3 regions of the Dorea sp. 210702-DFI.3.17 genome follow, and region 2 is predicted to be linked to each of the others. Evidence: predicted binding sites of a transcription regulator. Region 2 holds the regulator's gene; each other region holds the start of a gene.
The links. The regulator Rex, encoded in region 2, represses fermentation and respiration genes when NADH is low (regulators of the CRP and FNR family bind a similar motif). The targets are predictions, from matches to a motif close to ATTGTTAANTANTTAACAAT.

Region 1 (4,296 bases), 150 kb from region 2:
CATTCTGGATTGCCGGAATGTATTTAAACAAAGAAATCAGGAATGAAATGAAGATCAGTACTGCAAATACAGTTCCCATTCCAAGCAGTGTATTTAAGCCTGCCTTTTCCATAATCTCTCCAAGTGAGAACTTCGCACTGACTGTCATACTTTCAAGGTATAAATCTTTATCAAACACAAATTCAATCGTAGCATCACGATCTTTGAACTGTGCCGGTACAGATACTGTCAGCTCATCATCTTTCGCTTCAAATGTATAATCTCCATGTCCGACATACTCACCGCATTCTTTGATTCCTGCCTGCCAGCTGTCAACTGCACCATCAAAGCTGTCCGGTGTGAACTTCAATCCAGACATCATGAACTGATACTCTTTGCTGAATTCGTTCTGGTCGTTCCACTGTGCCAGTGTATCACTGTCTACATTCTGGCAGTAGTTTATCAGAAACTCTGTCTCCTGCTCGATCATTGCCTCATCATATTCCAAAGTAGTCTGTGTCTTACCACATCCTGTCAGGCATACGATTGCGGTCATCATCAGGCAGAGCAATAAGCTAATCTTTTTCTTCACTTTGCCTCACCTCTCTAAACTGTTCCATGCTTTTTCATCGGGCTTTCTTCTCTTTTTGTAAATAACATCTCAAATGCTCCGATGACATATTTTCTAGTGTCAGCAGGCTGGATAATTGTATCTACATAACCTCTTCTTGCTGCGGAAACCGGACTGGACTGAAGCTTGGCATATTCTTTTGCTTTCTCGTTGATTGTCTCAGCATCAGCATCTGCATACATAATTTTTGCTGCAAGATCTGCTTCCATCATTCCGATTTCTGCTGTCGGCCATGCATAGACCATATCAGCACCAAGAGATTTACTGTTCATTGTCACATAAGCACTTCCAAATGCTTTTCCGATTACAACGTTAACTTTCGGTACAGTTGCATTTGCAAATGCATAAGTTAATTTTGCTGCTGCCTTTGCAAGGCTTCTTTCTGCACACATAGTTGCCGCAAATCCTGATACATTCGTCAGTGTAAGAACCGGAATATTAAATGCATCACAGAACTCTACGAATCTGGCTGCTTTTCTTGCGCCTCTTGCAGAAAGTGCTCCATCAAACTCTTCTACAACTTCTGCATTCTCATCATAAACTTTAGATCTGTTTGCAACAGCACCAACTGTCATACCATTCAAACGAATAAAGCCTGTTACCATGTCTTTCGCATGATTCTTCTGAGTCTCAAAGAATACATGATCATCTGCGATTTCAGCAAGGGCTATTGCTGTATCTTCTGTTGCATTTTCAATCTCTGAACATACACGATTCAGATCATCTGAACATTCTGTGTATGATGCATCTTCCTCATTATTACATGGTAAAATGCTTACTAATGTACGAATCTCTGAAAGAATCTCTTCTTCTGTTCCGACACCATCTACAAGACCTGTCTTTTCACTTTGGAATTTTGCAGAAGATGTATCACATTTATCTACTGTATTTCCTGGAATCGCATTCGGAGAATTTACGAATAACTTCGCATTCTTTTCTTCCATAAATGTAAAATCTGTAAGAGCTGGTACTAAGGACAAGCCTCCGCCACAGGTTCCGAAAATTGCTGTAATCTGTGGAATTACTCCTGATGCAAGTGATTGTTTTAAATATAATGTTCCAAATGCCTCAAGTGCGTCTGTTGCCTCCTGAAGTCTGAGACCTGCACAATCTACAAGTCCAATAACAGGAGCCCCCATCTTCATTGCCATATCATAAATGTTCGCGATCTTTCTGGCATGCATCTCACCAATTGATCCCTTCAATACTGAAGCGTCCTGGCTGTACACATATACCAGATTACCATCGATCACTCCATAACCGGTAATGACACCGTCTGCCGGAGTTTTCTTTTCCTGCATGTTGAAATCTGTTGTTCTGGCTGTTACTGCTCCGCCGATTTCAACAAAGCTGCCTGCATCAAGTAACTGTTCAATGCGATTACCTGCTGCATTTTCTGTTGCCATGTTGCCCATAATTTAGCCCTCCATTTTCTTTATTAAAATATGGTTATACCAAAATTTCGCCGAATTTATTATAACTTTTTTACCGAAAAATGGCAACGCCTACAAGGCACATTTGTTAAGGATTTGACAAATTTTGTTAATTATTTATGACTTTTGTTAAAAATCAAAAAGCGGTTTGGGCAATTAGCTCAAAACCGCTTTTATAGGTCTATAAATTCTGTTTATTTTTCATTTCTAAATTGAATTGGAGTCATATTATATGCCTTTTTGAACAATCGATTGAAATGCTCCACATTCTGATATCCGACAGATAATGCAATATTTTCCACTGTCATATTGCTGCTCTTAAGAAGTGCTCTTGCTTTCTTCATACGGATTTTCTTTACCAGTTCTCCAAATGTGACGCCGGATTTCTCCTTAATGTATTTGGAAATGTATGGTTTAGACAAGAAGAACTTCTCAGCAAGGTCATCTAATGTAATATCAATATAGTTCTCCTGAATATAATTCATAATTTCAATCATACGTGCGTCTTTACATGTATTGGAATTTCCAATCTCTTCCAGCTTATTAACTGCAACTGTGAGTGCCTCAATGGATGCCTTGATAATATCGGCGTCAATTCCAACACCCCAAAATGTCTTTCCTTGGCAGATTATACCAACATATGCAACAGCCTTGGAGGATGATCCTTTTGTCAGAGAATGTTCCTCGTAAAAGCTCAGTTCATAGCTGACGTTGAAATACTGTTTGATTGCATTACTGACCGCATCCAAACGTCCATTACCCGTTGCAGTGATGACCTGACTCTCTTTCTCATGATTGATCGTAACCTCAGCTGTAATTCCATTGACCTGTTTGAAATGACACTCGTCAATATGGAATACCGGTTTCGTATTAATGTAGTTATCAGAGAAAATCTGATATACAAGTTCCGGAGTCAGCTCTTTATGTGCACGGTCAGAAATACCTTTCACAAGATATCCGACTTCCTCACGCATCTCTTTTGGAAGATTGATTCCATGGCTCTGTTTCAGAATGTAGTTCACACCACCTTTACCAGACTGGCTGTTGATGCGGATAACATCTGAATCGTATTTTCTTCCAACATCCTGTGGATCGATCGGCAGATATGGAACTGTCCATGTATCGCACTTCTTCTCTTCTCTCCACGCCATTCCTTTTGCAATAGCATCCTGATGTGATCCTGAAAATGCTGTAAATACCAAATCTCCTGCATACGGCTGACGCTCATAGACATGCATTCTTGTCAGTCTCTCATAAGTTTCGCGAATATGGTGCATATCAGTAAAATCAAGCTTTGGATCTACTCCGTGAGAGAACATATTTAAACCTAATGTCACAATATCTACATTACCGGTACGCTCTCCATTTCCAAATAATGTACCTTCGATACGGTCAGCTCCTGCCAGAATTCCAAGTTCCGCAGTTGCAACACCACAGCCACGGTCATTGTGTGGATGAAGGCTTAATACAACATTATCTCTGTATTTCAGATTTTTATCTACATACTCTAACTGGCACGCAAATACATGTGGAATCGCATTTTCAACGGTTGTCGGAATATTGATGATTGCCTTGTTGTCCGCACTTGGTTTCCATACGTCCAAGACTGCATTACAAACTTCGACCGCATAATCAACCTCTGTTCCAGAGAAACTCTCCGGGCTGTATTCAAATGTAAAGTTACCATCTGTCTCATTTGCCAGCTTCAGAAGTAATTCTGCTCCATCGACTGCAATCTTCTTGATCTGCTCTTTACTTTTTCTGAATACTTGCTCTCTCTGTGCAACAGATGTGGAGTTGTACAGATGGATCACTGCATGAGGCGCGCCCTTAACAGCTTCAAATGTCTTCTTAATAATATGCTCTCTTGCCTGAGTCAGTACCTGAACGGTCACATCATCTGGGATCATATTCTTCTCAATCAGCGTTCTCATGAACTTGTACTCGGTATCGGATGCTGCCGGGAATCCAACCTCAATCTCCTTAAATCCGATATCTACTAACATCTGGAAGAACTCCAACTTTTCCTCAAGACTCATTGGCTCGATCAGCGCCTGGTTACCATCTCGCAGGTCAACACTACACCATACCGGCGGTTTTTCAATCTCTGTCTTCTTCACCCAATCATATGTGACGACCGGTGGCATAAAATAAGTCTTTTCGTACTTTTCAAAATTATTCATATCTATCACCCTTCCAAATTAATTTTCATCAAATTAGTTGTCTTTTTTTAAGACTCACTCATACTAACAC
Region 2 (4,296 bases):
GTCATATTCTTTAACAAATGTACGAAGTGCTACAATACGATCTTTTTTTACTTCAGCAATCTTCAAACCGCTGATCCGTTCAAATTCTTTCATGTGCGGTGTAAAGATAAAATGTTCACAATCTGCACCACACAGATAATCCATATGTTCAGACAAAATATTAAGTCCGTCTGCATCTATGACACACGGTTTCTTTGTATATGCAATGGTTTCTTTTAAAATCTTCCTTGCAGTCTTCTTTGTTCCAAGTCCGGAACCTATAGCTACGACATCTGCCCAGTCGATCAAGCGATGTAGTTCATTGACATCATATTTTTCATAAGTTGTAATGATCGCTTCCGGGATCTGGCTCTGTAAGATCACGAGATTCTCTTTAGCAGTATAGATCTGCACCAGCCCGGTACCTGTCCTGTAAGCTGCAAGTGCGCCAAGATATGCAGCACCTGACATACCTTTGCTTCCGGTGATCATAAGAAGCTTTCCGTAAGTTCCTTTATTGGAGTCCGCATTTCGTTTCGGAAGAAGTGCTGCATAATCACTGCCCTCCAGTGTACAAACTGTTTCCTCATCTCTTTCCAGTGGAAGTGATACAATTCCGATATCCTCGGATACACAGATTCCTGCATAACTTCTTCCCGGATCAAGTACAAGACCAACTTTCGTCTCCTGAATTGTCACAGTATAGTCTGCACGCACTGCAGTTCCTAATACATTTCCTGTAGTTGCGCAAATTCCGGAAGGAATATCCACGGACATACGGACTGCATCAGACTGATTCACACACTCTATAATCTGTGCATATCTGCCTCCAACCTCCCGGCAAAGTCCAACTCCAAAAATTGCATCGATAATTAAAGTATACGGTTCACTTTCAAATGCTTCTTGCTCAAACCGCTCCTTAAACTGTGCTCCTGTATTTTTCAACTGTTCTATCTGATGGGCAGTCTCTGGTGTGCAGTGATCTCTGTTTCCGACCAGAACTGCTGTTACGTCACACCCTTCCCATGCAAACATTCTGGCAATCGCAAAGCCGTCCCCGCCATTATTTCCAGAACCACAGAGGACACATATTTTATTTAAATTAATTTTCCAGTCTTTAATGTGATCTACACATGCTCTGGCAGCCCGTTCCATAAGTTCCAGGGACGGGATTTTAAGTTCATTTATCGTAAATGAATCTGCCGTTTTCATCTGTTTAGCATCTGGCAAATATCTCATAGTTTTGATTCCTCCTGATAGAAAGAAACGTGCAAAGCCAGGATGCAATCTGAACAAACCTGTCTTTACACGTTATCTCCTTAATTATGTTCTTCCTTGTAGCGGCATATATTATATGACAGCCTCATCAGACTCTCGGATAAATGTACATTCTCAACAATCACACTTTCCGGAAGATTCAGATCTGTATGTGCAAAATTCCATATTCCGTGAACATTGTGATCTGCCAGAAATTTTGCGACTTTGATTGACTCATCCTTTGGAATCGTCAATGCTGCAATATCGATACTGTTCTCATCTACAAATTTCGGAAGCTCGTCCATCATCTGAATTGGAACACCACGAACTTCTTGCCCGTCAAGCTCCGGATTGATATCAAACAATCCTTTTAAGATAAATCCCCGCTTTTCAAATGATGCATAGTTCGCAAGTGCACGCCCCAAATTACCAGCACCAATAATAATAATATTATGATCCTGTTCCAATCCAAGAATTTTTCCGATTTCTGAGTACAGATATTTTACATTATAGCCATACCCCTGTTGCCCGAATCCGCCAAAATTATTAAGATCCTGACGAATCTGGGAAGCTGTTACTTTCATTCTTTTACTAAGCTCATTGGAAGAGATTCGTTCTACTCCCTGCTCGATCAGCTCCCCAAGGTATCTATAATATCTGGGTAATCTACGGATAACTGCCTGTGAAATTCCCCTGTTTTGCATGATCCGCACCTCCTTCCTTCAAAAATTTCTACTCATTATTATAGGCAATCGTTAGTATAATGTCAAACTTTTTAGTTGTTTTTTGTAGTATTTTCGTTATAATAGTATAAGATGATGCCAAAATTATGCGGTCGCAGCGCCGGACGCAGCCCTGCGGCATCTTTATTTCTCAAAATCACAGGATTTTATCAAGGAGGATAGGATGATACTTGCATGTCACAATATCAAAAAAGCCTTTGGAGAGGAAGTAATTGTCTCCGGCGGCTCCTTTCATATAGAAGACCACGAAAAAGCAGCTCTCGTAGGACCGAACGGTGCTGGAAAGACAACACTTCTTAAGATGATCGTTGGTGAGATTCAGGCGGACGGCGGCAATGTTGTTCTGACACGCGGCAAGACGATGGGATATCTGGCACAGCATCAGGATATGAATAATGACCATACGATCTATCAAGAGGTACGCACTGCAAAAGCCGATATTCTCGACATGGAGCGGCAGATTCGTGAGATTGAACAGGAAATGAAGCATTTAAGCGGAGAACGTCTGGAAGAACGTATGAATACATACCAGCGGCTCACAGCAGCATTCGAACGTGAAAATGGATACGCCTGCGAAAGTGAAATCACTGGTGTTTTAAAAGGACTGGGATTTACAGAAGAAGAATTCGCAAAACCGGTTGCAACTTTATCCGGAGGTCAGAAAACCCGTGTTTCTCTCGGAAAACTGCTCCTCACAAAGCCAGATATTCTGCTTTTGGACGAGCCAACCAACCATTTGGATTTAAATTCCATCTCATGGCTGGAAACTTATCTTCTGAATTATCCCGGTGCAGTACTGATTGTCTCTCATGACCGGTATTTCCTGAACCGGGTTGTAACAAAAGTCGTCGAGATTGAACTTGGCAAGCTTACCACTTTCATGGGCAATTATACAGATTACGCCCAAAAAAAAGAAATGCTCCGTGAAGCCAGAATGAAAGAGTATCTGAACCAGCAGCAGGAAATTAAGCATCAGGAAGCGGTCATTGAAAAGCTCCGCTCCTTCAACCGCGAAAAATCCATCAAGCGTGCAGAAAGCCGTGAAAAGATGCTGGATAAGATGACCCCGGTTGAAAAACCGATGGAACTACATACAGATATGCATTTAACACTGGAACCTTCCTGTGTCAGCGGTAATGATGTCTTAAGTGTCGAGCATTTAAGCAAAGCATTTCCACCACAGATTTTATTTGAAGATGTCAGCTTCGAAATCAAGCGTGGGGAACATGTCGCGATCATCGGAGATAATGGAACCGGAAAAACAACAATCCTTAAGATTTTAAATCAGGTACTCAAAGCTGATTCTGGAAGTTTCCGTCTCGGTTCTAATGTAAAGATTGGTTACTACGATCAGGAACACCACGTTCTACACATGGAAAAAACTATTTTCCAGGAGATTTCCGACGACTATCCTAATCTTAATAACACGCAGATCCGTAAAGTGCTGGCAGCATTTTTATTTACCGGAGATGATGTATTTAAACTTATTAGTGACTTAAGCGGTGGCGAACGTGGACGCGTGTCCCTTGCAAAGCTGATGCTTTCTGAAGCGAACTTCCTGATTCTCGATGAGCCGACCAACCATCTGGATATTACATCAAAAGAGATTCTGGAACATGCACTGAATAATTACACAGGAACGGTTCTTTATGTTTCACACGACCGTTACTTTATCAATCAGACTGCAACACGTATCATGGATCTTGTTAATCATACGTTTGTAAATTATATTGGAAATTATGATTATTATCTTGAGAAAAAAGAAGAACTGACAGCCGCATATTCCAATACGTCTCGCTTAGAAAATAATTCCTCTTCTGCAGCTGCTGACTTGGCCTCTGATTCAAAGTTAAGCTGGCAGGAACAAAAAGAAGCTCAGGCAAAAGAACGGAAACGCGCTAATGAATTCAAAAAGACAGAAGAACGGATCGGTGTTCTGGAAGATAGAAGTGCTGAAATTGATATTCTAATGTCGCAGGAGGAAGTTTATACGAATTCAGTAAAATGTCAGGAACTTGCAAAAGAACGTGCAGAAATTGACGCTGAACTTGAAACTTTATATGAAAAATGGGAAGAGCTGGCCGAATAAGCCAGCTCATTTTTTTACTCTTCAAAAACACGTTTGATACTATCATAATGCAGGAAGATTCCTTCGTCAGCCAGAGCCTTAATCTCATCAGCTGTTGCAATCTTATATCCTGCAGTCTCTTCTGTCTGAAGATGCAGGTCTTCTTCTTTAAAATCCTTCTCAAAACGATAGACATCTACAAAATAATTGTCGCCTTCTCCAGGATTTTCTCTGTGATAGGTAAACATA
Region 3 (4,296 bases), on a different contig from region 2:
ACCCATCGGCACCTCGATCAGACCAGTATTATTTACATTTCCCGTCAGGGCAAATGCTTTCGTTCCCGGACTTTCCGGTGTTCCGATTCCTGTATACCAGTCAGCTCCATGCTTCACGATCATCGGTACATTCGCATAAGTCTCAACATTATTCAGAACCGTCGGTTTTCCAAACAATCCCTTTTCAACGGTTCTAGGCGGTTTTACACGCGGCATTCCACGCTTACCTTCAATGGATGCTGTCAGGGCTGAGCCCTCACCACATACGAAAGCTCCTGCTCCACGGTTGATATGTAAATGGAAGCTAAATCCTGTTCCCAAAATATTGTCTCCCAGAATTCCAAGCTCTTCTGCCTGTCTGATTGCAATGCGAAGTCTGCTGACTGCCAGCGGATATTCCGCACGGACATAAATATATCCTTCCTGTGCCTGTACCGCATAGGCTGCAATCATCATACCTTCGATCATGCGGTGCGGATCTCCTTCCATGATGCTTCTGTCCATGAATGCTCCCGGATCTCCTTCATCACCATTGCAGACGACATAACGGATCTTTTCTTTCTGTCCGGCAACCTGGGACCATTTTCTTCCAGTCTGGAAACCAGCGCCTCCACGTCCACGCAGATTTGACTGGGTAATCGTCTTGATTACGGCCTCCGGCGTCATCTCAAATACAGCTTTTTCAAATGCTTCATATGCACCTACTGCCAGTGCATCCTCAATATGTTCTGCATCAATGTGACCGCAGTTTTTCAGAACAAGTCTTGTCTGTTTTGCATAGAATGGAATTTCTTCCTGAGTCTGATAGACCTCATTATCCTGCTTGTACATCAGACGTGTGACTGGCTCTCCATGGAGGACTGTCTTTTCAAAGATTTCTTCACAGTCTTCCAGCTTTACTTTTAAGTAGAGATAATTATAAGGTTCAATTCTGACAAGCGGACCCATCTCGCAAAAGCCATGACATCCACTTTTCTTAACGCCGACATGTTCTCCATGTGCAATCTCTGCTCCGATTCTGACCTCAACATGATCCATACCCGCTGTCAGTTCACTGAATCTGTCAAAGATTTTGTCAGAACCACCTGCAAGACATCCGGTCCCTCCACAGACCAGTATCTTACATGTTTCTTTATTTCTCTTCTCCTGGCATTGTTCACGCAGGAGTGTAAGTTGTGTTCTGTTTTCCAGTTTCATCTGTTATTCCTCCCGCAGTTTTTTGATTAATTCACTCATTTTTTCCGGTGTCATCTTACCATACACCTCGTCATTGATCATGACTGCCGGTGCAAGTCCGCATGCGCCAAGACAGGAAACGGTCTCTACTGTAAATAACTGATCATCTGTTGTGTGTTTATCTTTATTAAGCCCCAGCTCTTTATATAATCCTTCCAGTATCGGAATTGATTTACGCACATGACAGGCCGTACCATCACAGACTTTAATAACATATTTGCCCTTTGCTTCAAACGAGAAGTTCTCATAAAAACTTGCAACGCTGAAAGCCTTTGCTTCTGAAATGCCAATTTTTCCGGCCACATAACTTAATAATTCCGGTGGAAGATAGCGGTATTCCTCCTGAATATCCTGGATAATCGGAATCAGCGACCGCTCTTCACGCGTGTGACAGGCAATAATCTCATCTGTCTTCTCGTAATAAGATGCGTCTAACATAAAAAACCTCCTCATGAATCAAATTTATTCTATTTCTATTTTATCTCAATTTTTATTGCCATGAAAATATCAATAAAGCATGAGTGATATATACTTTTGCATATATTTATTAGTTTCAAGTAACTTTAAAGGTCAAAAAAAGAAGCCTCGCTATTTTGAGACTTCTATTGCTTCTTTCTTCAGCTGCCGGATAAACTCCCGTTCATCTTCACTCAGAAACTTTCTGCCCGGATATACCATAACATCTTTCATCCGCCGCTGCTGCCATTCTATCTTACGCTGTGCCAGTCCATTTCTTCGGAGAAGTTCTTCCGGAATCGGTGACACCCACATATAAGTTCCCGGTATATCTTTCAGAAGCATAAACTGATTGCCACGCTCATATACATGAATCCGTCTGTGTGCATTCTGATTCTCCGGCGTTTCCTTAATGTCCAGATACTCCCCGTTCGGCAGTCTGGAATCTCCGTGTATCAGCTCGATATAAGATTCCAGATCTTCATATCCATTCAGTTTTTTCGTTGCTAGCGGATCATTCTCATTAACAACAAGACGATACTGGAAATCCATGATCTTTTCATATTCCAGACCTCTTAAATGAATAATGGAATAGTAATATTCTTCATATTTGTCTTCCATCCGGATCAGCGCAAGATTGTAATGCTTCTTTGTAAGATTGTCCAGCGCTTGGACAGAATTGCACTCCCGGATATGCAGTCTCATCTCTTCTGCATCTCGCACCTGCTCTACATACTTTCCAAATGCATAAGATGCATAGCTGGCTCTTGGTATAGAAATTTTCATCTCTACATCAGTCCCTTTTTTATTTCCCGGGAATTTACGGTTCAACCCTTCAATTTCCTGAATGACCCGTCTCGCCTGCGCAATAAACTGCTGTCCTTCCCTGGTAGGAACCATTCCCCTCGCTGTCCGCACGAAGAGCTGGATTTGATATTCCTCTTCCAGATTCCGGATTGCCTTACTGACGTTCGGCTGTGCAACATACAAACGCTTGGATGCCGCACTTACCGAACCACACTGTGCAATTTCAATAATATATCTTAACTCTGTTATATTCATTTTTATCACTCATTCTCAAACATTAATAAAAAGCTAAGCCCCAGAAGAATACATGAAATCCAGATCATATGGATTCCAAAATGTTCTGTCAAGTTGCCGCCAAGTCCTGCTCCGATCGCAAATAAAAAGATAATTCCAAAATAATAAGCGGCCTGCTTTAACTGCTCTGTTTTTTTATCCTGAAGATAATGAGAAAACGCTGCCGTTCCACTTCTTAAGTTACCGATGCACATGGTACTTGCATAGGAATAACCACCCATCTTCCGGAATGTCTGCACCTGCATCGCACAGGCAAAGGACACAAAAATCGTCGCTGTCATATTCAGACTGTGCGGAATAAATCCTACGACAAATAATATGACGATCTCTGCAAGCAGAATCCCCTGCCTCCAGTGAAGCCGTCTGGCATATTTATACCGCATCTGGATCTGATCTGCCACGAAAACTCCAAGAACAAATGCTATAAGAGGCAGCAAATATCGTACTCCGGCTTTCCAGTCTCCGGTCATAAAATGCTGACTCATCAATACTACATTTCCTGTCTGCGCGTTAGAAAAAACTTCATCTCTCGTATTATATGTATAAGCGTCCTGAAAACCTCCTGATAACGCCAGAAATGCACTGTTTATAAATGCCTCTGACATCTGCTTTCCCGAAAAATTCTTACCGACCATGTGTAACACCTCTACTCATCCTTTGTATTTTCAGTTTCCTATTATATAGATGCACATGTCAAAAGTCAATTTCACCGTTTTGCTGGTATATAAATTTTATATCAAGAATGCCTCGGCATTCTTCCAGCTGATATATTTTCGCAGAGCCTGAATATAAAATTCACTCATCCGGCTCCCACGAATTCTGTGGTGCGTCAGAATTCCAATCTCCATATCTCCTTCTTCTTTTAAAGGTACTGCCACAATATTCGCTCCGTTCAGTTCCTCATCAATGACTCCACTACACACCGTATATCCATTCAGTCCAATCAGTAAATTAAAAAGTGTCGCGCGGTCACGTACACGGATATTCTTCGCACGCTCTGTAGTACTGAATATTTCCTCTGAAAAGTAAAAAGAGTTGTGTTCTCCCTGCTCAAAAGACAGATATGGGTATGTCTTTAAATCTTCCATCGTTACAGATTCTTTTCCTGCCAACGGATTTGAAGTACTGACGAAAATGTGTGGTCTGGCCGTAAATAAAGTCTCAAATTCCAGATCATTTGCCTTGATGATCTTCTTTAATACGGTCCGGTTAAAATCGTTCAGATACAAAATTCCAATCTCACTTCTCATCTTCGCCACATCATCGATGATCTCATATGTCTGTGTCTCTCGAAGAGAAAAATCATAATTGTCCCCGCCAAATTCTTTGATTAGGTCAACAAATGCATTGACTGCGAAAGAATAATGTTGTGTAGAGACACTAAATTCTTTCTTGCCTCCTGCCTGAAGCTTATAGCGCTCTTCCAAAAGTGATGCCTGCTCCAGCACCTGCCTTGCATATCCTAAAAATATCGCTCCATCCTTTGACACTTCGATTCCCTTA

Region 1: LI149_RS01315 (acyl-CoA carboxylase subunit beta) is a predicted target of Rex. The motif match lies at 2,128-2,147, and genes of this name have one in related genera.
Region 3: LI149_RS02530 (NAD(P)H-dependent oxidoreductase subunit E) is a predicted target of Rex. The motif match lies at 1,729-1,748, and genes of this name have one in related genera.

The regions. Positions count from the first base shown of each region.
Region 1 covers NZ_JAJCNB010000001.1:271,329-275,624, forward strand. Annotated here, with positions in the region: gene LI149_RS01310 (OadG family transporter subunit) at 1-571, opposite strand, end outside; gene LI149_RS01315 (acyl-CoA carboxylase subunit beta) at 586-2,025, opposite strand; gene LI149_RS01320 (2-isopropylmalate synthase) at 2,238-4,226, opposite strand.
Region 2 covers NZ_JAJCNB010000001.1:123,961-128,256, reverse strand. Annotated here, with positions in the region: gene LI149_RS00590 (NAD(P)H-hydrate dehydratase) at 1-1,218, opposite strand, end outside; gene LI149_RS00585 (redox-sensing transcriptional repressor Rex) at 1,299-1,940, opposite strand; gene LI149_RS00580 (ABC-F family ATP-binding cassette domain-containing protein) at 2,143-4,068, shown strand; gene LI149_RS00575 (NUDIX domain-containing protein) at 4,083-4,296, opposite strand, start outside.
Region 3 covers NZ_JAJCNB010000002.1:29,592-33,887, reverse strand. Annotated here, with positions in the region: gene nuoF (NADH-quinone oxidoreductase subunit NuoF) at 1-1,197, opposite strand, end outside; gene LI149_RS02530 (NAD(P)H-dependent oxidoreductase subunit E) at 1,201-1,674, opposite strand; gene LI149_RS02525 (LysR family transcriptional regulator) at 1,825-2,754, opposite strand; gene LI149_RS02520 (YoaK family protein) at 2,760-3,428, opposite strand; gene LI149_RS02515 (LysR family transcriptional regulator) at 3,525-4,296, opposite strand, start outside.